Regions from separate parts of the Tigheibacillus halophilus genome, predicted to be linked through region 1. Evidence: riboswitches for the same ligand, from Rfam matches in the RefSeq annotation. Region 1 holds a riboswitch; each other region holds the start of a gene.
The links. Region 1 has a riboswitch for S-adenosylmethionine ahead of ACFSMW_RS01610 (methionine ABC transporter ATP-binding protein). Riboswitches for the same ligand answer to the same signal wherever they lie in the genome.
Positions count from the first base shown of each region.

Region 2: it holds a riboswitch for S-adenosylmethionine, as region 1 does, so the genes downstream of both, ACFSMW_RS18350 (5-methyltetrahydropteroyltriglutamate--homocysteine S-methyltransferase) here and ACFSMW_RS01610 (methionine ABC transporter ATP-binding protein) in region 1, are expected to answer to the same signal.
Region 3: it holds a riboswitch for S-adenosylmethionine, as region 1 does, so the genes downstream of both, ACFSMW_RS07990 (methionine ABC transporter ATP-binding protein) here and ACFSMW_RS01610 (methionine ABC transporter ATP-binding protein) in region 1, are expected to answer to the same signal.
Region 4: it holds a riboswitch for S-adenosylmethionine, as region 1 does, so the genes downstream of both, ACFSMW_RS00685 (5-methyltetrahydropteroyltriglutamate--homocysteine S-methyltransferase) here and ACFSMW_RS01610 (methionine ABC transporter ATP-binding protein) in region 1, are expected to answer to the same signal.

Region 1 is NZ_JBHUIZ010000003.1:229,325-235,380, reverse strand. It holds gene ACFSMW_RS01630 (cation diffusion facilitator family transporter) at 88-963, shown strand; gene ACFSMW_RS01625 (YuzK family famiily protein) at 1,012-1,152, opposite strand; gene ACFSMW_RS01620 (MetQ/NlpA family ABC transporter substrate-binding protein) at 1,391-2,218, opposite strand; gene ACFSMW_RS01615 (methionine ABC transporter permease) at 2,236-2,904, opposite strand; gene ACFSMW_RS01610 (methionine ABC transporter ATP-binding protein) at 2,894-3,928, opposite strand; SAM riboswitch class I at 4,076-4,191, opposite strand; gene ACFSMW_RS01605 (thioredoxin family protein) at 4,301-4,618, opposite strand; gene ACFSMW_RS01600 (toprim domain-containing protein) at 4,643-5,014, opposite strand; gene gcvH (glycine cleavage system protein GcvH) at 5,186-5,569, opposite strand; gene ACFSMW_RS01590 (arsenate reductase family protein) at 5,654-6,010, opposite strand.
Region 2 is NZ_JBHUIZ010000016.1:89,263-95,318, reverse strand. It holds gene ACFSMW_RS18370 (ATP-grasp domain-containing protein) at 1-306, opposite strand, end outside; gene ACFSMW_RS18365 (LLM class flavin-dependent oxidoreductase) at 303-1,364, opposite strand; gene ACFSMW_RS18360 (LLM class flavin-dependent oxidoreductase) at 1,398-2,783, opposite strand; gene ssuE (NADPH-dependent FMN reductase) at 2,808-3,362, opposite strand; SAM riboswitch class I at 3,501-3,607, opposite strand; SAM riboswitch class I at 3,859-3,959, shown strand; gene ACFSMW_RS18350 (5-methyltetrahydropteroyltriglutamate--homocysteine S-methyltransferase) at 4,126-5,238, shown strand; partial or broken gene ACFSMW_RS18345 (transposase) at 5,354-5,613, opposite strand; gene ACFSMW_RS18340 (YczE/YyaS/YitT family protein) at 5,869-6,056, opposite strand, start outside.
Region 3 is NZ_JBHUIZ010000005.1:349,861-355,916, forward strand. It holds gene ACFSMW_RS07980 (MetQ/NlpA family ABC transporter substrate-binding protein) at 1-440, opposite strand, end outside; gene ACFSMW_RS07985 (methionine ABC transporter permease) at 488-1,150, opposite strand; gene ACFSMW_RS07990 (methionine ABC transporter ATP-binding protein) at 1,140-2,165, opposite strand; SAM riboswitch class I at 2,308-2,413, opposite strand; gene ACFSMW_RS07995 (fumarylacetoacetate hydrolase family protein) at 2,717-3,337, shown strand; gene ACFSMW_RS08000 (alanine/glycine:cation symporter family protein) at 3,368-4,771, opposite strand; gene ACFSMW_RS08005 (NADPH-dependent FMN reductase) at 5,119-5,685, opposite strand; gene ACFSMW_RS08010 (LLM class flavin-dependent oxidoreductase) at 5,698-6,056, opposite strand, start outside.
Region 4 is NZ_JBHUIZ010000003.1:25,206-31,261, reverse strand. It holds gene hydA (dihydropyrimidinase) at 1-155, opposite strand, end outside; gene preA (NAD-dependent dihydropyrimidine dehydrogenase subunit PreA) at 209-1,477, opposite strand; gene ACFSMW_RS00690 (NAD(P)-dependent oxidoreductase) at 1,513-2,886, opposite strand; SAM riboswitch class I at 3,947-4,070, shown strand; gene ACFSMW_RS00685 (5-methyltetrahydropteroyltriglutamate--homocysteine S-methyltransferase) at 4,180-5,289, shown strand; gene ACFSMW_RS00680 (FUSC family protein) at 5,397-6,056, opposite strand, start outside.

The sequences.
Region 1 (6,056 bases):
CTCTAGACTCACCGTTATACGATTTGTTAAAATGTTATAGCTGTCATGTAAGCATTTTTCAAAGTAATTTTAATGGAGGAACATGCATTGAATCATACAGAAGATATCAAGCGCGGAGAAAAAGGAGCAATCATCAGCATCTTTGCATACCTTTTTTTAGCTTTGATGAAACTTTTCATTGGATATATGGGCCATTCTGATGCACTTCGGGCTGATGGCTTGAATAACTCAACCGATGTGGTGGCATCCATCGCCATTTTAGTCGGATTAAAAATATCGAGAAAACCACCAGATAAAGAACATCGTTATGGCCATTACCGTGCAGAAACAGTTGCGTCCTTATTTGCAGCATTCATCATGATTGCGGTTGGAATACAAGTTATTATTGACACCATCCAAAAAATCTTCAGCCACCAAACCCAGCAGCCAAGCATGCTTACCGCCTGGACTGCCATCGGTGCAGCAGCTATCATGTTTATCGTCTACTTTTTCAATTTATCACTGGCGAAAAAAATCAACAGCAGTGCCATTCATGCAGCTGCCCAGGATAATAAATCTGACGCACTTGTCAGTATTGGCGCTTTTATCGGGATTATCGGCGCACAATTTGGGCTATACTGGCTGGATCCACTCGCCGGTCTTATTGTCGGCGTCATCATTTGCCATACTGCATGGCAAATATTCGCAGATTCGACTCGAACACTAACAGATGGCTTTGACGAAAATAAACTGGAAAGAATCCGTGAAAGCGTCACAGATGTAAAACAAGTAAAGGAAGTAAAAGACATCAAGGGGAGGATTTTGGGAAACCAGGCCTTTGTGGATATCACTATACTTGTGGATCCAACACTGAATGTGACCGAAAGTCACGCTATTACAGAGAATATTGAAGGACTGCTTGAAGAAAAACATCACATTTCGTACGCACAAATTCATATCGAACCATATTATGAGGAAACATAAAAAAATATACCGGCATTCTAGATATATGGATGCCGGTATACGCATGAATCACCTTGGTAATTGTGCTTGTAATTGTGCGCGAATATATTTTGATTGCTGGTATTCTTTTTGCCGTCTTTTTTCAACTGTGATCCGTTCTGTCAGTTTCCTCCCATATTCAGCGAAGCTGATATTATGAGATTGTTGCATAGCTTTCTCCATTTCTGGAGTGTAGTTCATTTTTATGCCACTAAGAATAGTGAACCATCCCTTTCTTGAACCTTAAATAAAATGTTAACACAGAGACAATACCCTGTTCAAAGTTCAAATAAACGGATGACATCTGCTGATGCATGCTCTCACGCGCTCACCAATATATAGCGAGGAATCCGCCACATTTTTGACGAATTCCTCGCTATTCCTATAAATATGAAGCAAACGGCAGATTTTACTTATCCCCGCCTACCGGAACAATGGCACCTTTATATTTATCCAATATAAAATCTTGAATTTCCTTCGAATGCAGCACATCGACAAGCTTATTCAATTCCTTGTTCTTTTTATCTTCTGCACGAACAGCGATAACATTGACATAAGGTGAATCTTTACCTTCAATGAATAATGCATCCTTCAGCGGATTCAAGCCTGCTCCGATAGCGTAATTCGTATTGATTGCAACAAGCACGTTTTTCTCGCTGTTATAAAGCTCAGGGAGGAACGCAGCTTCATTATCCGCCGAAAACTTCAAGTTTTTTGGATTTTCGGCAATATCCTTGATTGTGGCGTTCGTTTTATCAATCCCATCCTTCAATTTGATCAGTCCTTGCTTTTCAAATAAGGAAAGTACTCTGCCGTGGTCAGCCACTGAGTTACTCATGATGACTTCTGTTCCCTTTTTGATATCATCGACATTTTTGATATCTTTAGAATAAACACCCATCGGCTCGATATGGATGCCGTCTATATAATCCAGATCATAACCTGTATCTTTTTTGGTTTGCTCTAAATATGGTATATGCTGGAAATAATTAGCATCCAGATCGCCATTTGCTAAATCGTCATTTGGCAGCACATAATCCTGATAAGGTTTGATTGTCAACTTAATACCTTTCTTTTTCAAGATCGGCTTTGCTTTCTCCAAAATCTCCGCATGCGGTTCACTGGAAGCTCCTACAATGATTTCCTTTTCGCCTTTTGCATTATCTTTTTTATCGCCGCCGCAGGCAGCCAATCCTAAAATAAGCACTACACTGATTAAAAGCAGTATCTTTTTCATCTCTTTTTTATCCCCTTTTACCTTTTGTCTATTTTATTTGCTATGAAGTCACCAATGAATTGGAATATGAAAACAATCACGACAATTGCTGCAGAACAAACAAATACGATATCGAAAGCACGTCGCTGAAAACCGAAATAATATGCATAGTTTCCAAGCCCGCCGGCTCCGATGGCTCCTGCCATGGCAGTATATCCGATCAAAGCGATAGCTGTGACTGTGATGCCGGATATTAGTGCCGGCATAGACTCAGGCAGCAGCACTTTGAAAATGATAGTACTTGTTTTGGCACCCATCGCTTTTGCTGCTTCTACAACACCTTTGTCCACTTCCCTTAACCCGATTTCTACCAGGCGAGCGTAAAATGGCGCTGCACCGATGATCAATGCGGGAAGCGCAGCGTTCGGACCGCGTATGGTCCCGACAATGAAATTGGTGAAAGGAAATAGTAACAGAATCAAGATAATGAATGGTATCGCCCGGAAAATATTGACTACCGCAGCGGTTACCAAGTTAATTAGCTTATTTTGCCAAATGCCGCCTTTCATCGTCAAATAGAGCAACAGCCCAAGCATAATCCCCAAAATAAAAGTACCGATCAAGCTTAGTATTGTCATATAAAACGTTTCGTAAATGGCCTGATATAATTCGCCCATATCCAGATTCGCAAAGAATTCATCTTTCATTATCTATGACCTCCATTTCTATTGAGGTCTGCTTTTCAACATGATCGAGAGCGCGGTCTATTTCTTGCTGGTCGCCTATCAATTCCACAAACAACGTACCATAGGCCCCGTGTTGTGTATGAGTGATCTTGCCTTGAAGAATGTTCAGATCAATATCGAATCGCTTAGCCAGTTGACTGATCAATGCCTGATTTGTCGTCTCTCCGATAAAATGCAGACGAATGATATTCTTTCCGCTGCCAGCCTGAAATAATTGATGGATTTCTTCCGTATCCGCGTCTGTGTTCCCCATTACCTGCTCCACAAATTTTCTTGTGACAGGCTGTTTTGGACGGGAAAAAACTTCCAGCACATTCCCTTGTTCCACAACTTTTCCATTCTCCATCACTGCCACCCGATTGCAAATTTTACGAATGACATGCATTTCATGGGTGATGATGATAATGGTTAATCCAAGTTTTTGGTTAATACTTACCAACAGATCCAAAATAGCATTCGTCGTTTCCGGGTCCAGTGCCGACGTCGCTTCATCGCATAGCAAGACATCCGGTTTATTGGCCAGTGCCCTTGCGATGCCTACACGCTGCTTCTGCCCTCCGCTTAGCTGGGACGGGTATGCATCTTCTCTCCCAGATAAACCGACTAAATCGATCAATTCCTGGACCTGCTTTTGTCTTTCCGATTTTTTGACTCCAGCTATTTCCAGCGGAAAAGAAATGTTCTCCCGCACCGTCCGTGACCATAGCAAATTGAAATGCTGAAAAATCATACCGATATTTTGTCTTACTTCTCTCAGCTGGTTTTTGGATAAGCTTGTAATTTCTTGTTCCCCGATCGTAACAGTACCTGAAGTCGGATCTTCCAGCCTGTTAAGCATACGGATAAACGTGCTTTTTCCGGCACCACTGTAGCCAATCACGCCAAAGATTTCTCCAGTCTGAATATCCATGGTAAGCTGATCGACAGCAGTGATTTGTTTTTCCCCAATTGTAAATTCCTTTGTCAGGGAATCAATCTTTATCATGTTAAAACCTCCTGGACGCTCCGTGTTTCATCATAGCACGTCCCTTTCTGATGGAATTGAATAGACATGAAGGACTGTATCCTTTGCCTCTAAAAAAAGATGTCCTCCTGTAAGCGAACAGAAAGACATCAATATCATCTTTATGTTCCCTCATCTGTCAAAGCATCATTGCTTCGCAGGAATTAGCACCGTTTCAGACAAAATACTGTCCAAAGGTTGCCGCGGTTTCTCAGGGCCAGTCCCTCCACCGCTCAAGATAAGAGAAATACATTCATTCAGTTTTAATAGTAAATTGATAGATTAAATAATAGCATTGTTGGTATCTGAAGTCAATGTTTATTTTGGATGCGCCAATCGAGGCTTAGACCCATTTCAATGGCTGTTTACAAACAATTTCCGCTCATATTGCAGCAGGATATGATATATATTTGCAATGGAATGAAAGACATAGACTTTTTCCTTTATTTGTCCCTGATCCTTGATACATAGACAAGGGACACTTTCAATTTTGTTTTCCTGCATGAATGATGGATGAAGCGATGCATTCATTTCCAAAAATATATCTTGCTGATGTACCTCTTCGATTTGATGCAGCATGGATCTCGCCAGCTGGCAGGTACCGCAAAAAGGTGAATGTATAAATAATATATAATGATCCGCTTGCAGCATATCCTTTGTCGCTTTTTCCACTAAATCACCTTCACTTATGCAATGTCAAGCAAGTCCAGGACCGCCTAAAATCAACGGATCCACTTCGATGCCTTTTCTCGTTAAGATGGATGCCAGAATATGGATCGGAGTTTTAGCCACTTCTCTGAATTCACTGCTTACATATATATGTTTCGCATGAGGGAGCTCCTGCCCAAGCTGTTTTCGAAGCTTTATGCCGGAGTCATCCTCGTCCACCAGGATGAATACTTCCTTTTCATCCAGATGATATGTCTCAAGCAATTCATCAAAGCGCTCAATTCCGAATGTACCATTTGTACAAACAATAATAACATGTTCGGTAATTACTTTGCTAATCTGCCGTTTATCTGTCAATCCTTCCACAATAATTATTTTGTCAGCATCAACATGACCCACATAAAGCACCTCGCATCATGAATATTCGAACACCGTTGTTTCCATATTATATGATTTTGCGCTAGAAATAATTATCATTTGGACCAGACTGTAATCGTATGAAGGCATCTCACAATATATAGAAAAAGGCCGACTCATAAAAAATACCAGTCGGCCTTCCATCACTTACAATCAATCATTTTCTGTTGCTTTAATGTATTGATCCGCAGAAAGCAACTCGTCAAATTCTGCTTCATCTGAGGGTTCAACCACGACCATCCAGGCTTTTTCATATGGAGATTCATTAACAAATTCAGGACTATCTTCCAAGTCTTCGTTGATTTCCACCACTTTGCCACTGATCGGGGCATACAATTCAGACACGGTTTTCACAGATTCAACGCTGCCGAATGGCTCATCAGCTTTCAACTCATCTCCGACTTCGGGAAGTTCAACAAAAACGATATCCCCCAGTTCATCTTGTGCGAAATCCGTAATGCCGATTCGGACTTTGTCATTTTCTTTTTTGACCCATTCATGTTCTTCAGAATAAAGCAATTCCTTTGGTGTTTCCATCATTTATCCCTCCATAAATTGCAACCTATCCATGCAATCTTAATATACAAGTTATCAAAGCCTTTTACCAGTACTTCTGCTTCATTACAACCATTCTGCTGCAAATGTATCTTCTTTAAAACCGACAGTTACACGCTGACCGTCTGTTGCGATCGGTCTTTTGATCAGCATGCCGTCTGAGGCAAGTATTGCTGCCATCTCTTCTTCAGAGGCATTGGCAATCTTTTCCTTCATATTCCCTTCGCGGTATTTTTTCCCGCTTGTATTGAAAAACTTCTTGGCTGGCAAGCCACTCTTCCGGATTAGCTTCAACATTTCATCCTTGGTCGGTGTATTCTCCACGATGTGTATGCTCTGGTAGGAAACATGATGTTCATCTAAAAACTTTTTTGCCTTTTTGCACGTTCCGCAATTCGGATACCAGTAAAATCTCAGCGTCATGCAATTCCCTCCATGCTATGTATTAACTGTATTATATCAAAAATTC
Region 2 (6,056 bases), on a different contig from region 1:
TTCTAAGTATTGCAGTACTTTGCTTACTTCCAACTGCAATGCTCTGCTTCCGTTAATCACCGTCCTGCCATGATGCTCCAGCCAGGCCAATATCGCATTTGTCAATTCCGGTGCATACCGGTGGCCCCGGGTATGGGAAGAAGCACTCATTCTGTTGTAAAAGACACCTTCTGGCGGCACAGAGGCTAAATCAACCTTCCCACTATCAATCAACCAATCTTCAAATGGAAGATTCAATTCTTCCAATCGTTTCAGTAAATGGGCAGTCCATTCATTATTTTCATGTAGCACATATACCTTACTCATACTCCACTTCCTCTCATCATCTGTGCGCGCAATTCTTCCACTTTCGGCATGACCTTTTTTGAAAAGCTTTCCATCTCCTCCAATTGTGGAGAACATTGTAATAACAATAGGTCCACTCCGGCTTCTTCAAATGCCAAAATCTGTTTAGCGATATGTTCCGGAGTACCGACAAGATTCGGCCGCAGCCCCCGATTCGATACAGAGTAATCCTGCAGCTGGATTTGCTGTTCAAGCTCGGATTTGGTAGTGAAGTCTTTAAAGCTGGCATAAGCATCTGATTCATTCACAGTGGTGATCTTCTCCAATTCTTTGATGGCTTCTTCCTCAGAATTCCTGCAAATCACATATGCTGCCATCCCGATGGATTGTAATGGTTTGCGCCCGGCTGCTTCCCGACGCATTTTCATATCGGAAATCTTCGTCCTTGCTTCTTCTACCGTATGCCCATGGAGGACATAAGCGTCACAAAGGGATGCAATCACTTGCTTTCCTTTCTCACTTTCTCCACCCGCATATAAAATAGGATTTGGACGTTGTATCGGTTTCGGTGATAGCTTTGTGTTTTCTATTTGATAGAACCTTCCATCATAAGAGAAAGATTCTTCCGTCCACAATCCTTTCAAAATTTCCAGGAATTCCCCCGTGCGATCGTATCTTTCGTCATGTCCTGTAAACGCTGCTCCGTATTGTTTTGCTTCCTCAGCCCACCAACCGGAAACAACATTCAATGTAAAACGTCCATTACTAATATGGTCAATTGTCGCAGCCATTTTAGCCGTAACAGCCGGGTTATGGAACGCAGGCCGAACCGCCGCCAAAATTTCCATTTTTTCTGTTACCGCTGCCAGTGCAGCTGCAGTTGACCAGGCCTCCAGCACTTCTTCTTCTGCTCCCTTGATGTCATTTAAATATAACTCAGCAACCAACGTGGTATCATATCCCCATTTTTCTGCGGATGTTACGACTTTCTTGACATATTCGAAAGTCGGAGACATCCCTTCATTCTTAATATTGCGGAGCCACCCGCCGAAAACGGGCAGCCAAAAACCGTATTTCATTCTTGCCCCTCCTTCAGTAAATTTCAAGATAGTTCATTCTGTTAACGTGACAGGTTGAAAAGCATATTTTTTTCCTTGGTGATGACTTGGCAAATGATTGCCATTTCCAAACAGATTGTCCCGTAAGGTGTCTCCTTCATATCCCTTTGGTACAAGTCCCCTTTCCTGCAAAACCGGGACGACTAGTTCTACAAAATCCTCAAACGTACCAGGGGAAACAGCATATGCGATATTGAATCCGTCCACGTCAGCATCAGTGACCCATGTCTCCATCACATCGGCGATTTGTTCAGGGGTTCCAACAGCGGATGCTCCCATCCCCCCTATTCCGACGGTTTCAATAATTTCTCCAACTGTCCATTGCTTATCAGGATCTATTCTCGTAAAATTTTCAACCGCTGACTGGATAGCATCGTTTTCTACATAGTGAAGGTTTTCGTCCGGATCGAATTGGGAAAAATCTATTCCTGTCCAGCCGCCAAGTAATGCACATGCCCCTTCATAGCTAATATGTTTTTTATAATCCTCATATTTTGCATTTGCTTCTGCTTCTGTTCTGCCGACTATGGGGACAAGCATAGTCAGAACTTTGACTTCTTCTGGTTCTCTCCCGGTTTTCCTTATATCTTTCCGCAACTTCTGAACAGTATTTTTTGCTATTTCGACTGTGGGAGCTCCGATGAATACCAATTCAGCATTACCAGCTGCGAAGGCGCGCCCTCTGCTTGATGCCCCAGCCTGAAAAATTACTGGGGTACGTTGCGGAGACGGTTCGCATAAATGTGCGCCAGGAACTTTGAAGTATTTTCCTTCATGCGCAATGTCATGCACTTTTGCAGGATCCGCAAATATACCGTTTTCCTTATCCACTTTGACAGCATCATCTTCCCAGCTGCCTTCCCACAGTTTGTAGCAAACTTCCAAATACTCATCGGCGATATCATAACGCTCATCATGCTTTACTTGGTCATCCAGCCCCATATTGACGGCGGCACTCTTTAAATAAGAAGTAACAATGTTCCACCCAACCCTTCCCTTCGTCAGGTGGTCCAATGTGGATATCCTGCGGGCAAATGTATAGGGATGTTCATGTGTTACCGATGCTGTCACCCCGAAGCCGAGATGTTTCGTGACCGCCGACATAAGCGGCACTACAAGCAAAGGATCATTCACCGGTGACTGGGCTCCCTGGCGGACTGCAGCATCCCTTGAACCTTTGTAGACATCATAAGTCCCCAAAACATCAGCGAGAAATACAGCATCAAAACGTCCCTTTTCCAATGTTTTTGCCAGAGCGATCCAGTATTCGCTATCTTTATAACGGTGGGACTGATCTTTAGGATGAGTCCACAGTCCAGGTGATTGATGGCCTGCACAATTCATTTCAAATGCATTTAAATAAATCCTTTTCTTGGTCATGAAGTATTGCCTCCTCCTGCTTATTCAGAATGGCGATGCTACGGCAAATGTCTTTTGCCTTTTCAGCAGCTCGATAAAATAATGCAATTGCTTTTTCATACGATTCAGCACATCCTCATCCGTGATTGGAATAGGTGAATGCTTGGCGATTTGGCTGTTTAGCATATAAACACCTTTTAAACTTTGCCCTTTCAATGTTGCCAGTAACGGCTTCAACGTGTATTCCAACGCTAGCATGTGGGAGGGGCTTCCTCCCGTCATCAGTGGCAATACTGGTTTATGCTGCAAAATATCCTGTGGTAAAATATCCAGCAACGCTTTTAAAACTCCTGAATATGCAGCTTTGTAAACCGGCGACCCGATAATCACACCATCGGCTCTTTGCAAAGATCTTCCCAGCTCGATGACAGACTGGCTTTCAAAATCACCTTGAAACAAGTCTTCTTTGGGAACGTCGCGAACCGAAATGTGCTTCACAGAAAAATGTTTTTCCGTCAATATTGTTCCTAAATGCTCCAACACTTTTTCAGTCCCGGAAATAGCGGATGGGCTACCTGACAGGATCACAACTTCTTGCATACGGCCGATTCCTCCTATATCCACATTATTCTTATAACCAAACTCGGGTTTATATAGCGCTTATGCTCATTGTACGTTGACAAATAATAAAACCCTCTTTTCCCGGATAAGAAAAGAGGGTCATAACGTCCTTATGCGCTCTTATCTCCCAAGAATGACACTTGGTGGAATTAGCACCTTTCTGGCATTGCCAGAGGTTGCTGAAGCTTCACTGGGCCACTTCCCTCAGCTTCTCTTGATAAGAATTATTGAATTAAATGTGATGTTATCACTGGAATAATAATAAGTCAATACTTTTTTGATTAATATTAAAATTCCGTTCCACCATGAAACTTTGGAGATCTATTTTATCCTCTATGAAAAAACAAAATGCCCGAAATGTGCAATACACCTTGCTTTGTATCTCCTCAACCAATAATTAGAATTTTTTATTTTCTCATTGACTTAACACAAAAATATATGTATTATTTATATTAATCAAAATAAAATACGTTTTTTCTTATCCAGAGAGGTGGAGGGACTGGCCCTTTGAAGCCTCGGCAGCAGACCGAATCGGTACTGTGCCAATTCCAGAAGCATTCAAGCTGAAGATAAGAAGAGTTGCACGGGTCGTACTGTCATTTAAATCTCTTCTTTCTTAATAGAAGAGATTTTTTATTTTACACCCATCTCTTCAGCAGGCTTCACCAAATGACAATGTCAGTCAGATTGAAGAGGCAGATAATGTCAGCTTTTAACTTCCTGAAAAAAAGGAGAGGTTGTAATGACAACAGAAACATTAATCAAAGTGCCATTCAAAGCAGATCAGGTGGGGAGTTTGCTGCGTCCCCAGAAATTACATGATGCGCGTCAGCAATATAAAGAAGGAGCTATTTCAGCCAAAGCACTTCGGGAAGTGGAGACAAATGAAATCCGACGGGTCGTGAACAAACAAATTGAAGTCGGCTTAAAAGCCGTGACAGACGGAGAATTCCGCAGAACGTGGTGGCATCTTGATTTTTTAGAGCATCTCAACGGCTTCGAAGGGTATGTGCCAGAATCAGGATATGCTTTCAAAGGAGAAGAAACAGAGCGCTACAATATCCGTAATCATGGAAAAATCTCTTTTAATCCAGAGCACCCTTTTATTAAAGACTTTAAAGCGTTCAAGAAAATTGTAAATGGACGCGCCATTGCCAAACAGACGATTCCCAGCCCAAACCAACTCTTTCATCGCGGCATCCGCAATTCAGAGATTTATCCGGACCTGGAGGAATATGCCAATGACGTAATCAAAACGTATCAGGATGCTTTGCGGGCATTTTACGAGGCAGGCGTACGCTATCTGCAATTGGATGATGTGTATATTGCGGGATTGAACACTGAAGTGCTGCAAACATGTGAAGCGGGTTACACCAGAGAACAACTGATCGAGCTTGCCCTGCGTGTCAGCAATGGCGTCTTGGAGAACAAGCCCGAGGATTTATATGTGACTACACATCTTTGCCGAGGTAATTATCGAAGCAAATGGGCTTTCGAAGGGAGTTATGCCCATATCGCTCCGACACTGTTCGCTAAGGAGAAAGTGGATGGGTTTTTCCTGGAATATGACGACGAACGTTCGGGAGATTTCAAACCGCTGGCTCAGATTCCTGCTGGCGGGCCACAAGTGGTGCTCGGTGTAGTCACTTCCAAATTCGGTGAGCTGGAGGAGAAAGAATTCATTAAGGCACGGATCCAGGAGGCTGCCAAATATGTTCCGCTGGAGCAATTATGCTTGAGCACACAGTGCGGTTTCGCTTCTACGCATCATGGAAATATTTTATCAGAAGAACAACAATGGGAAAAATTACGATTTATTGTAGAAACCGCGAAAGAAATCTGGGGGGAAATATAGACAGTATGCAAGAAAAGCAAAAAAACTTCTTAGACGAGGCCACTGAAAATCTAAGGTTATTTTATGATACAGGTTTTCTGTACACAAAATCCCCCCTAAAATTCCTTTTTGGATTTTTAGTGGGGGTTTCATATTGGGAACGTTTCACGACATCCACATCGGATAAGTCAAAAATGGATTTAAGCAGAAGGTATTTGAACATGCGAATGGGCGGGACTGCATTACGTCCGTTGCCATAACAATATGTTCATTTTATTCATGGCGTACAAAATCTACAAGCTTTTTGATCTGGCGCAACATATTATCCTTTGGCACGACAAGCTTATAAATTTGTGTAAAAGGACTAAGCGATAGAGATTGCTGGTTTGAGATTATCCGAGACACCACCTACATTTGTTTAAGAAATCGCGTATCCCGTTGATTGCCACGGAAGGTAGCGACTCCCGCGGAAAGGCAACAGCCGAAAATCTCGCAGAAAGCGTCCACCTGAAGTGAAAATCAACGGTGCTTCCCGCCATATAAGTTATATTAGCCGTTGATTATTTGGATTTTATTGTTTAATACAAAAAAACAAACTAGAGCGTTATAAAGAATCTGGTTTGCCTTTTTAGACTTTTTCAGCAATCTTTCTTAGACTGAAGATTTTTTTGCTTTATCATGAATTGGCCATGTACTGGCGTCTGCTAGTTTGCGATTGATTATTTTCCCAGTAAATGGCATAAAGCAATGAAGTATTAACCCTCCTAAACAAACCGTCAGTATAGTGCCGATGCCAATTGGTCCATTTAAAGCCGCCGCTGCTATCAAGAACACGAGGT
Region 3 (6,056 bases), on a different contig from region 1:
TTCAACGCACGTGCCTGATTGGTCGGATCGTCAGGAACAGCGATCTGATCACCTTTCTTCACGTCGGAAAGCTCTTTGATTTTTTTGGAATACAGACCAAGCGGTGCAAACTGAGTAGAGCCGATCGGTACGATGTCATTGCCGCTTTCTTTGTTATACTGTGCCAGGAAAACAAGCGTCTGAAATGCATTTAAATCGATATCCCCCTGTGCCAATGCGTTGTTTGGCAGGGTGTAATCTTCAAATTCTACCAGTTCAATGTCAATGCCTTCTTTTGCTGCTTTTTCTTTCAAAATTGGCCACTGGGCGCCATCGGATCCATTCACACCAATTTTTACTTTGGTGTTTTCTTTTGCACCGGCTTTGTCCTTGGAGTCATCGCAGGCAGCAAGTGCAGCTGCCAAAATGACGGCTAAAAAAAGTAAACTGAATTTTTTCATGTGAATTCTCCTCGTTAGTTTGTATTTTTCTATGTGTGTGACATGTGCTATCTTCTCATGAATTTTTTGGATAACGTGTTCCCAACCCACTGTGCCAGCTGGACGAGTACGATTAAAATGATGACTGTCACCAGCATGACACTACTGTCAAAACGTTGGTATCCATATGTCATGGCCAAGTGGCCGAGACCGCCGCCGCCAACCGTTCCTGCCACAGCAGAAAAGTCGATCAGGCTAACCGAAATGAAGGTCAGTCCCAATATAAGTGGACCTAATGCTTCAGGAATTAAGACGGTAAAAATAATTTTTAGCGGGCTTGCTCCCATTGCCTGTGCAGCTTCGATCACGCCTGGGTCAATACTGACCAGATTGTTTTCAACTACCCGGGCTATGGAAAAGCTGGCAACGATCGTCATCGGAAAAATCGCTGCGGTTGTTCCGATAGTGGTACCGACCACTAACCTTGTCAACGGAGAAATGGCAACAAGGAAAATGATGAATGGAATCGGCCGGATGATATTGATCAGTATGTTCAGCACCTGAAATACCCATTTATTTTCCAAGATGTTCTTTTCCCGTGTGACGAATAGCAGCAGGCCGATTAAAATGCCGATGATCGATCCAAATAGTAGCGTGAAAATGACCATGGTGAGCGTTTCACCAGTAGATTCTGTCACCCGTGGCCAAAATGTTGTCCAATCAACCTTCAAGATCAGTCACCTCCTCGATATCTACTAATTGTCTTAGTTCATTCAGTGCGTCATGAATGCGATCGGCATCCCCGGCAAATGAGATGAGCAGATTGCCGAAAAGCTTCTCCTGAAGCTCTTTGACTGAACCGTACACGATATTGAAATGAATGTAATGCTTTTGCGTCACTTGGGAAAGTACGGCATCGTTGGTAATACTGCCTTTGAAAAGAACCCTGTATAATTTCTTACCGCCTTTGGCCCTCCAGTCCTGCAAAATATGCGGTGACGGCAGATCCTGTTGGACGGATTGTATAAAGCGTTGCGTCGTGCTGTGCTGCGGGTCAGTGAATACATCAAATACATCGCCGGTTTCAATTACCTGGCCGTTTTCCATGACGGCCACCCTGTGGCAGATGGATTGGATGACATACATCTCATGCGTGATCAGCAATATGGTAATACCGAATTCTTTATTCACCTTTTTCAGCAGCCGGAGAATTTCAGCAGTAGTCTCCGGGTCAAGTGCCGACGTTGCCTCATCACATATAAGCACGTCAGGTGATGTCGCAAGCGCTCTTGCAATGCCAACTCGCTGCTTTTGTCCCCCAGATAACTGGTCTGGATAATCCGTGGCCTTGTCAGAAAGACCGACGAAACGCAACAGCTCATTGACTCGCTCCTTTATTTTCGCTTTTGTCCAGCCAGCAAGCTTTAACGGATAGGCGATATTCCCCGCAACTGTCCTGGATTGGAAAAGATTGAAGTTCTGAAAAATCATCCCGATATTGCGTCGCCTCTGACGCAACTCTTTCGGTGTCAGCGTGCTGATATCCACTCCATGTATGGTAATAGTTCCCTTCGTCGGGCGCTCCAGCATATTGACCAGCCGCAGTAAGGTACTTTTACCTGCACCGCTGAAACCGATAACGCCAAATATTTCGCCTTCCTCGACTGTCAGCGTCACATCGCGGACTGCTTGGACTTCCCGTTTTTCCAGGCGGAATGTCTTGGAAACATTCTCGAATGCGATCATATGTATAAACCTCCTGATGTTTACTCCTCCTCACAAACAACGGGTGTCAGCAATCTGGCTTTCTGCAGAAAATAGAAGAGCCCCCTTTCCTTATCGTGACAGATAAGAAAAGGAGGCTCTTCAATTATGAAAAACAATCCGGTTCTCATCTTTCAAGCATGTATGCTTGTAGGAATTGGCACAGTATTCAAATTGAACCTGTTGCCGAAACGTCATAGGGCCCATCCCTCGGTTTCTCTTGATAAGAAATTGTGTTGCTATGTAGTTGTTGTTGTAAGAATTGAGATTAATATTATCTCAATCCGCAGGAATTGTCAAATACTTTTTAAAAAATATTGTTTTGCAAAAGCCAAAGCTGTGTTTGGAAGGTCAGGCAACTTTATGTCAGCTGCTTCGGTGTCCCCTCCATTGATATATTTTTCACTATAGGAATTTCTTTGCAGATACATATAGCCTGTGAGGGTGAAAATTCCATAAACTAGAAGGGCCGTGTTAATATAGCATTAATACAGAGACTATAATTGATAGGGAGTGGGAAGGGTGTGAAGAAAATGACTCAAAATATTTTTTGCATTGGCCGAAACTATGAAAAGCATATAAAAGAGCTGCACAATCAACGTTCAGATAAACCGGTTGTTTTTTCAAAACCGACACATGCCTTGGCTGCAGCAGATGGACAATCAATTGCATTGCCATCGGGCCAGGGGGCTGTTCATTATGAAACGGAATTGGTTATCAAGATGGGGAGAGATTTTGAACCAGAAATGCAAGTAGATGATTTGGTCGATGAAATGGCAATAGGCTTGGATCTGACATTACGAGATGTCCAGCAGAAACTGAAGGAAAACGGGCATCCTTGGCTGCTTGCGAAAGGTTTTCCACAATCGGCTATCATCAGTGACTTTTTTTCGTTTCCAGGAGTGGAGCAGTGCAACGAAAAAACATTTTCTCTCCTGCTTAATGGGATAAAAGTGCAAGAGGGATGTATTCGTGACATGATTTTTGATTTGGATGAACAAATCCGCTATATTGCCAGCCATTTTGGGCTGAAAGCGGGAGACATCATTTTCACAGGTACACCGGCAGGGGTCGGTCCGCTAAGTGACGGTGACCAGTTGGTTTTCCTGTGGGATGACACAGAAGTCGGGTCATGTATTATCGTTTTGCGTTGAGGAAAGCCAAGGGGACAGCCCCCTGGCTTTTTATTCTGCTTTCTGTTTTTCCGCAAACAGGCTGATAACGGGTTCATGGTTCTTGTGCCTGATGACGCGATCGACATAATCTTGCGTGATGTCTCGTACTTCTTTATTCAAGAGCAGCAGAGGAACCACGTTGATTAGCGTGATGGCCGCAAGCAGCAAGTCCAGAAATTGCCAAATCAACTGCAGCCCGCCAATGGCTCCTATGAAAACGGCAATGAGATATATAAAACGACTTGTTTTGGCGGCCTTGAGTCCAAACAAGTATTCTACTTGCTTTTCACCGTAAAAGATGATGACCATTACTGTCGTGATGACGAACAAGAAAAGGAAAACGGCTATAAACAAGCTGCCGTAAAAATCTCCCACAATGGTTGATAAGGCGATATCCACCATGCTGGAAGCCTTGGAAGGAGCCACATCCCGCCAGGCACCTGTGGATAATACAGCAAATCCTGACAGCGAGCAGATGACGACAGTATCTATAAAGACACTTAACATTCCCCAAATTGCTTGTTTGGAAGGGTGGTCTGTTTGTGCTGCGGAATGAGCAAAAGGTGCTGTTCCCATTCCAGCTTCATTGGAATATAGACCGCGGGCGAGTCCCCAGCGCAGCGCGCCAGCAATACCTGCACCAGCGAACCCGCCGGTTGCTGAAATCGGAGTAAATGCATGGCTGAAGATAAGTGCGAACATCTGTGGTACTTGATCATAGTTCCAGATGACCACTGTCAACGTTGCGATGATGTATGTCAGAATCATGAATGGAACTAATTTATCGGTAACTTTTCCGACTCGTTTGATCCCCCCAACCACGATGATCCCTATTAAAATGACAAGAAAAATACCGACAATAACTTTATTAAAGCCAAATGCGCTTTCCAATTGTGTAGAAATGGAATTGGACTGCACCATCGTACTTGCGAAGATTTCCAGCATTAGAAAAAAAGCGAAAAGGTTTGCCAATGGTTTCCAGCCAAGTCCCTTTTTAATATAGTACATCGCACCTCCGACCCATTCACCTTCCTTGTTTTGTTCTCTATAGCGAAGACCAAGGACAATTTCGGCATATTTTGTCGCCATGCCAATGAGAGCGACTACCCACATCCAAAAAAGCGCACCAGGCCCCCCAAGCGCAATGGCTATCGCTACACCGACAATGTTCGTTGCGCCTGCAGTGGTCCCCAGACTCGAGGTAAAGGCCTGAAAAGGAGTGATGGTACCTTCTTTTTTATTACGGTGGAACATTTTCCCTATCGTATTGCGAATGATGTGTGGAAAAAAACGAAATTGGAAAAATTTCAGTCTGATCGTATATAGAAGGCCAGTAAAAATCAAGAACATGGAAACAATATATGTCATTAAAAAATCCGATACATGTGATACGATGCTTTCAAAAGCAACCATTTTTCACTTCTCCTCCAATGGACGTAAATTACTATTCCATACCTTGAAATCATTCATTTAAAACGTCCAATCGAACCGCTGATAAACAGGTGAATGAATCTGCAGAGACATTTCTGCCTATTTGAGGGGCTGGCAAGCGTATGCATTATCATATCTGATAGTCTTACTTTAGGTACTTTATATGTGGGTGTGATATTTGCGGACAAATACCATGCACGAGGGCTACAGTTTAAGGAAGGTAACATGGCTCCATAAGGAGAAATCTTATCAAATAACTGAAATGTCAACCATACAAAAAAGGCTATCAAGCTGCCACTGAGGCATTGCTTAATAACCTTCTAATCCAATTAAAAACCATATTCCGCTTCTTTTGCTTGGCGAATATGTGTATAGGTTTCGGCTAAAACTGCGGTATCTTCCACAAGACGATCGAGACGCAGAAGGACGTCATCATTGACGATTTCTTTGCGGTAAAAATCCCGCTCTTCGATGAATACATAGGTTTGCACAATTTGTGCTTTCATGTAAGCCAAAATCGGCTTCAACTGTTGTTCGGCAATCAGAAAATGTTTTGGGGAACCTGCTGTGATGATCATACTGACGACTTTATCCTGAAATGCATTTACGGGCAGCAAATCGAATACATTTTTCAATGTCGCTGGAATAGAAGCCTGGAAAATTGGTGTTCCGATAATTAGAGCGTCCGCTTCCATGACAGTCTGCGCAACATATTTCGTATCCCCTTCATAATCCAGATAACTGCGGCCGTCGCTGAATTGGATATTATAATCAGCTAAATCGAGCAGTACTGATGCTGCATCGGGATATTTTTCCTTCACCGTGTCCATGGTGATATTCATTGCAGTTCTTGTTTTCGTTCCGATGTTCGAGCCGGAAAGTCCGACAATCTTCATTCTCTTCACATCCTATTTTTGGGCTGTATATTTCCTGATCGCAGGAAGTATTTCCGTTGCGATGAGGTCAATGTTTTTCTCCAATTTATTAAATGGCACGCCGCCAAAATCCATTTGTGCAATGTAGCGTTGATGACCGAATGTTTCATACTGATAGAGAATCTTTTCAATGATTTCCTGAGGGCTGCCTATATTCATAATATGATGCGGGTCGACGCCTTGCGCAAAAAGCTGCTTGGAAAAACCCTGCCCATTAGTTCGTTTCATACCTTCGTTAATGAATGGGTAGGTTTCCTGCAATGCCTGCTGTGTGGTATCTGCAGCATAGAAGAATCCTGCAGTCGCCACAGGCAAATCTGCTGGATTGAATC
Region 4 (6,056 bases), 200 kb from region 1:
GGCATGACATAACAACCTGATGCATCAATCACTTCTGCGTAAATATCACTGATATTTTGGCCAATTGCCTGCACCTTATCGTTTTCAATCAGTACATCTGCGGTATAAGTATCTGTGGCGGTTACGATCGTTCCATTTTTAATAATTTTTTTCATGATGAATCCCCCTATATACATAGACTAATTCCTGTAAATTCCCCAGAAAATGGTTAGTTATGATTCATTGTTTGCAAAGCAGCCTGTCTGTCATTCCATGACATTGGTGATTCAGTTGTAACGAGATCCACCATGTCAATCGCTCCTTCGACCGGGCAAACAATTGAACAAAGATTACAGCCGACACAATCATCTTCTCTGACTTTCAAATAATCGTTGCCTTTTTCATCCATCAATATATCTATACATTGATGAGACGTATCTTCACAGGCGATATGACACTTATTGCAATTGATGCAAACATCATTATTGATGCGAGCCACAAGTTTATGGTTTAAGTCCAAATTGCTCCAGTCAGTATATTTTCGGACTGATTTTCCAATGATTTCACTGACAGATGCAATTCCTTTTTCATCCAAATAATTGCGCAAACCTTCCGTAAGATCATCAATAATACTAAATCCATGATGCATTGCTGCAGTGCAAATCTGCACACCGCCCGCACCCATCAGCATAAACTCGACTGTATCCTGCCAGCTTGAAACACCGCCTATACCCGAAATTGGGATATGGATATCAGGCTGTCGCGCACATTCTCCAATCATATTCAGGGCAATGGGTTTAACTGCTGGACCACAGTAACCCCCGTGGGCTCCCATCCCATTTACATTAGGCATTGGATTCCATGTATCCAGGTCCACGCCTATTAAACTATTGATCGTATTGATCATGCTGATTGCATCAGCACCTCCGCGCTGTGCAGCGCGGGCAGTAGCAGTGATGTCGGTAATATTGGGTGTCAGTTTTGTGATGACAGGCACCTCTGCGGCCTCTTTGCAATATAAAGTTGATTTTTCTACTAAGTCTGGATGCTGGCCGACTGCCGCCCCCATCCCCCTTTCAGACATACCATGCGGGCAGCCAAGATTTAATTCAAAACCATCAACTCCCACGTCCTGCACCCGTTTGACTATTTCGTGCCACTTATTACGTTCGGGTTCTACCATTAATGATGCAACAATAACCCTGTCGGGAAACCTTTTTTTTGTTTCATAAATTTCCTTTAAATTTTCATCAATCGGTCGATCAGAAATTAACTCAATGTTATTAAATCCGGCTACCCGTTGCCCATTAAAATGATGCGCACCAAAACGTGAAGTGACATTCAGTACGGGTTCACCGAGTGTTTTCCATACAACGCCACCCCATCCAGCTTCAAATGCGCGCTGTACCTGGTATCCTGTATTTGTTGGTGGTGCAGAGGCAAGCCAATAAGGATTAAGGGATTTGATTCCTGCAAAATCGATGCTTATATCTGCCATATTCATCCTCCCAAACGGTTACTTTACATTTTTTGCTAGACATGCGCAGTTTCAGTCTCTTTTAATTGCTGATGTACTGCGTATGCCGTCTCTTTCCCCTGCTGTGCCGCAGTTACTACCATTGCTTCACCGATTCCTTTTCCAAAAACGACATCACCGGCAGCATAGACCTTTGGGTGTGAGGTTAAGAACGTTTCACTATCTACCTTCACAACACCACCATGGTGTTCAAGACCAAATGCATCAATCAGCTGCTGATGCCGCGTCTGACCAATTGCTTTCACCACGATATCAACATCCATTAAAAATTCAGATCCTTCTATCTGTACTGGCCGCGCACGCCCATCAGAGCCCGCCGATTGCAACTTCATGCGCACGCACTCCATTTGCCGGATACGACCATTTTCATCACCGATCAAACGTTTAGGTGCCACTAACCATCTGAATTCAACACCTTCTTGTTTGGCAAATTCATATTCAAAATCATATGCCGACATTTCTGCCTCCGTCCGGCGATAAAGAATTTTAACATTTTCGGCACCGAGTCTCACTGCTGTAGTGGCACCATCTATCGCTGTATTGCCGGCACCGATAACAGCCACACGTTTCCCGATAAACGCAGTTGTATAACGCTCGTTTTTGGCTTCTTCCACCAAGTCAATGGCATCATAAATTCCTGACAGTTCTTCTCCTTCAATGCCCAGCATCGGTACTTTTGACATGCCCGCTGCAAGAATCACCGCGTCATAATCACTCATCAGATCTGCAGCAGATACATCCTTGCCCACTTCCGTGTTTGTATGAATCTTCACACCCAAATCCGCGACCTGTTTGACTTCCCACAATGAAATATCCTTCGGCAGTCGGAATGGAACAATACCATGCGTATCTAGTCCACCTGCTTCAGCCTTGCTTTCAAAAATCGTCACGTCATACCCCAACAGTCCAAGTTCACGCGCTGATGACAATCCTGCCGGCCCACTGCCGACAATAGCGATTTTTTTTCCGTTTTTTTCTCCAGCTTTAAACAGTACCTTTTCGTTTTTAATAGACCAATCGGTGGCAAAACGCTGTAAGTCACCAATCATAATAGGCTTGGTAACATGATTCAGCACACAAGCTCCTTCACATAATTCCTCAGTCGGACAAACTCTGCTGCAACTGGCTCCCACTGGATTTGCCTCCATGATTGTTGTTGCCGAGCCTTTCAGATTCCCGGATGCAATTTTTTTGATAAAACTTGGGATATTTATCCCTGTGGGGCAGGCTTTGATACAAGGTGCATCGTAACAGTAAAGACATCTGTGGGCTTCGTCTAACGCTTCTTGTGCATTGAAACTAGGCCTGGACTCATCAAAATTTTTTGCCAGCGCTTCTGCTGACAGTAAATTTTGCAGTAAATTTTCCACTGAAAAGCCTCCTTACAGAACTTATGGACTTATTATTTAGCAAATCATATCTCATGTTTATTTTTACAAACCATGACTATCGATTCTGGTTGGATGTTGAAATCACCCCCTAAAAATCGAACATATTTGAACATAATTTATCTCATCTATTTTATGCAATGCTTAAAAAGTAAGCGTTTGCATTATTTACTCGCTATTATAATGATTTTGAATTAATTATATAATTGACATAGTGTAACATCATTACAATCATTATTAGGCACTTTGTAGCGATTTAAAATTTGCAAAGACATTATATTGGATGAAATTTTCCTGTCACGGCATCCACACGTCCGCAAATAAAAAACAGTAGCGATGATTGATCCTACAATCCCATACTGCAGCACTTTCAGACGTTTTTCCAAGTATTCAAACGGTGACAGCGCGCCCAGTATTTCCTACATTTTTCTCATATGTTTTCCTAGAACAGATAAATTGATAATCCCACCGGCGGCATCGCCAATCACATACATGATAACAAACCATCCCTGTTGAAAAGGCTAAAGGGGACCCTGAGAACATGAACACGCACATGGATGTGCTTTGCATAGTTAACGCAGAACGGCGGGACAATATGCGGTCACCAGGTAAATAAGAATCTGGTGATTTGGAAGCTTTTTTGGAAAAATTTAACCCGATGCAGGAGAGGATTAATCAATAAAGGATAAAAATGACAACATCCAACCTCACTTTTCATTCCTCTCCTTATCCTTTAATTTATCATCCCTATCCTTGATGAATACATGATAATACCCAGAGCCAACCAAAAAAAGGCCATGGAACGATATACTAAAAACTGTCCCCAGGGAATTAAACATCTACTTCTCCCCTTGCAAATATAAATAATCTAGTCTAGTTCAAATTTATGTATGTAAACAAGCAATATTACAAAAAAATGAGAATCTGCCCTGGCACTTCTTTCCGAAAGCTGTCACGCTATTAACAGTTACAATCTATTTCTTGACATTTTAATTTTCGAACAGTAAAGTATGAATTAATAGAAAATTGCATAGTAATCATTTTCTTATCCAGAGAGGTGGAGGGACTGGCCCTGCGAAGCCTCAGCAACAGACAAACATTTTGGCGTAAAAACGCATAAATGCAGTACTGTGCTAATTCCAGTAGTGAGAACTAGAAGATAAGAAGAGCGAGCAGCCTCATGCAGAACCCTCTTCTTTTTTCTGGAAGCGGGTTTTTCTTGTTCAGGGTTATACAAATTTATTTACAGTCAACACATGAAAGGAAGATGATCTAATGACAAACACAACCATTACTGTAAAGGCACCTTTTCGTGCAGACCAAGTAGGCAGTCTTTTGCGTCCGAAAAGCATTCATCGGGCAAATGAAGAATATAAAGCAGGCAAAATTTCTGCCGAAACATTACACGAGATACAAACGGAAGAAATCAGACGGGCAGTGGATAAGCAAATTGAAATTGGCCTTCAAGCTGTGACAGACGGAGAATTCCGGAGAAACTGGTGGCATTTTGACTTTCTGGAACAACTGGACGGTGTTGAGGGGTATGTTTCCAAAGAAGGCCGCCCATTCAAAGGGATCCAGACAGAAAAATATAACATCCGCAATACCGGTAAAATAACTTTTAAACCTGACCACCCTTTCATTAGAGATTTCAAGGAATTCAAGAAAATTGTCGGTGACCGTGCTGTCGCCAAACAGACTATTCCCAGTCCAAACCAGTTATTTCCTGCCGGTATTCGGAATAAAAACGTTTATCCGGATATAGAAGACTATGCCAAAGATATCATTCAAGCCTATCGGGATGCAATTCAGTCCTTTTATGATGCAGGCTGTCGATATCTGCAATTCGATGATGTCTATCTGGCCGGCCTATCCTCCTCTGAAATGCCATATAGCGATGGTGAATTTACAAGAGAAGAACTAATAGAGCTGGCATTAAGCGTCGTCAATCGAATTCTGGAGGATAAACCAGCAGATTTAGTCATTACTACCCACCTTTGCCGCGGTAACTACCGTTCAAAATGGGCTTTCGAAGGGGGTTATACGCCGATTGCTCCTTACATTTTCGCAAATGAGAAAGTGAACGGATTCTTCTTGGAATACGATGACGAGCGTTCGGGGGATTTCGAACCGCTTAGCTATATTCCAGAGGGGGGCCCATCCATCGTTTTAGGGGTTCTTACCTCCAAAAACGGAAATTTGGAGGACAAGGAAACGATCAAGTCGAGAATAAAAGAGGCTTCCAAATATGTGCCACTTGACCAGCTATGCCTGAGCACACAATGTGGTTTTGCATCCACCCATCACGGAAACGAACTGACCGAAGAAGATCAGTGGCATAAATTGCGTTTTGTTGTAGAAATTGCGAAAGAAGTGTGGGGATAGGACAGGCGGTTCATACCTAAAGGATCTGGGACAAAACCCAAAGTTTTATCCCAGATCCATCTAATGAATAACTTACTTCCACCTTTCGTAGACCTATTTCTACCTGTTCAGTGCATGTTATGGGCCCATCTCGCTCCTATCTTCAAATTTGCTGACCCGCCAGCTTGAAGTCCTTCTTGAAGTGCCTGCATTTCTTGGTTAAGGGAAGGATATATATGAATAGAAGGAAACTCGATTTGGCTTGGTGGCCGGGCAGATTTTGCTGCTTCTGCAAATTCTTTCAAAGCAGTTTCCAATTGTCTCAGCTGATCAGCCTCAAGGTGGTCTTCTATTGCTGGGTGCTTAGACCCAGCGATCACGAGATAGCCTATCCTTTGCGCTGCAACAACTGCTGGCCAGTATGTTTCAAGTGCTTTACGCTGTTGTTTTAATTCCCCAGTAGCATTATCATAAACAGACCTCACATTGACCAGTGCAGTTTCGACGTTGCGCCGCATTTTTTCAAATTTCTCTTTGTCTATTTCTTCCTTGAAACCCTCGGGAGACGTGAGCATGACAAGCAGCAGCTTTCCTTCTTTTTCAATCAACTGCCCAAGAACTGCCGGCAATCTAGTGGAGGAGGCATGCCGCCATAACAAAAGTCCCCCAATTACACCAATGATACAACCTGTTATCGTATCCAACAGACGTGTAGAGATTAGACTATCAGCGGTGACACCGCTCCTGCCACTTTCCGCCATGAGCAAAGCAAGCGGTGTGATAAAGGT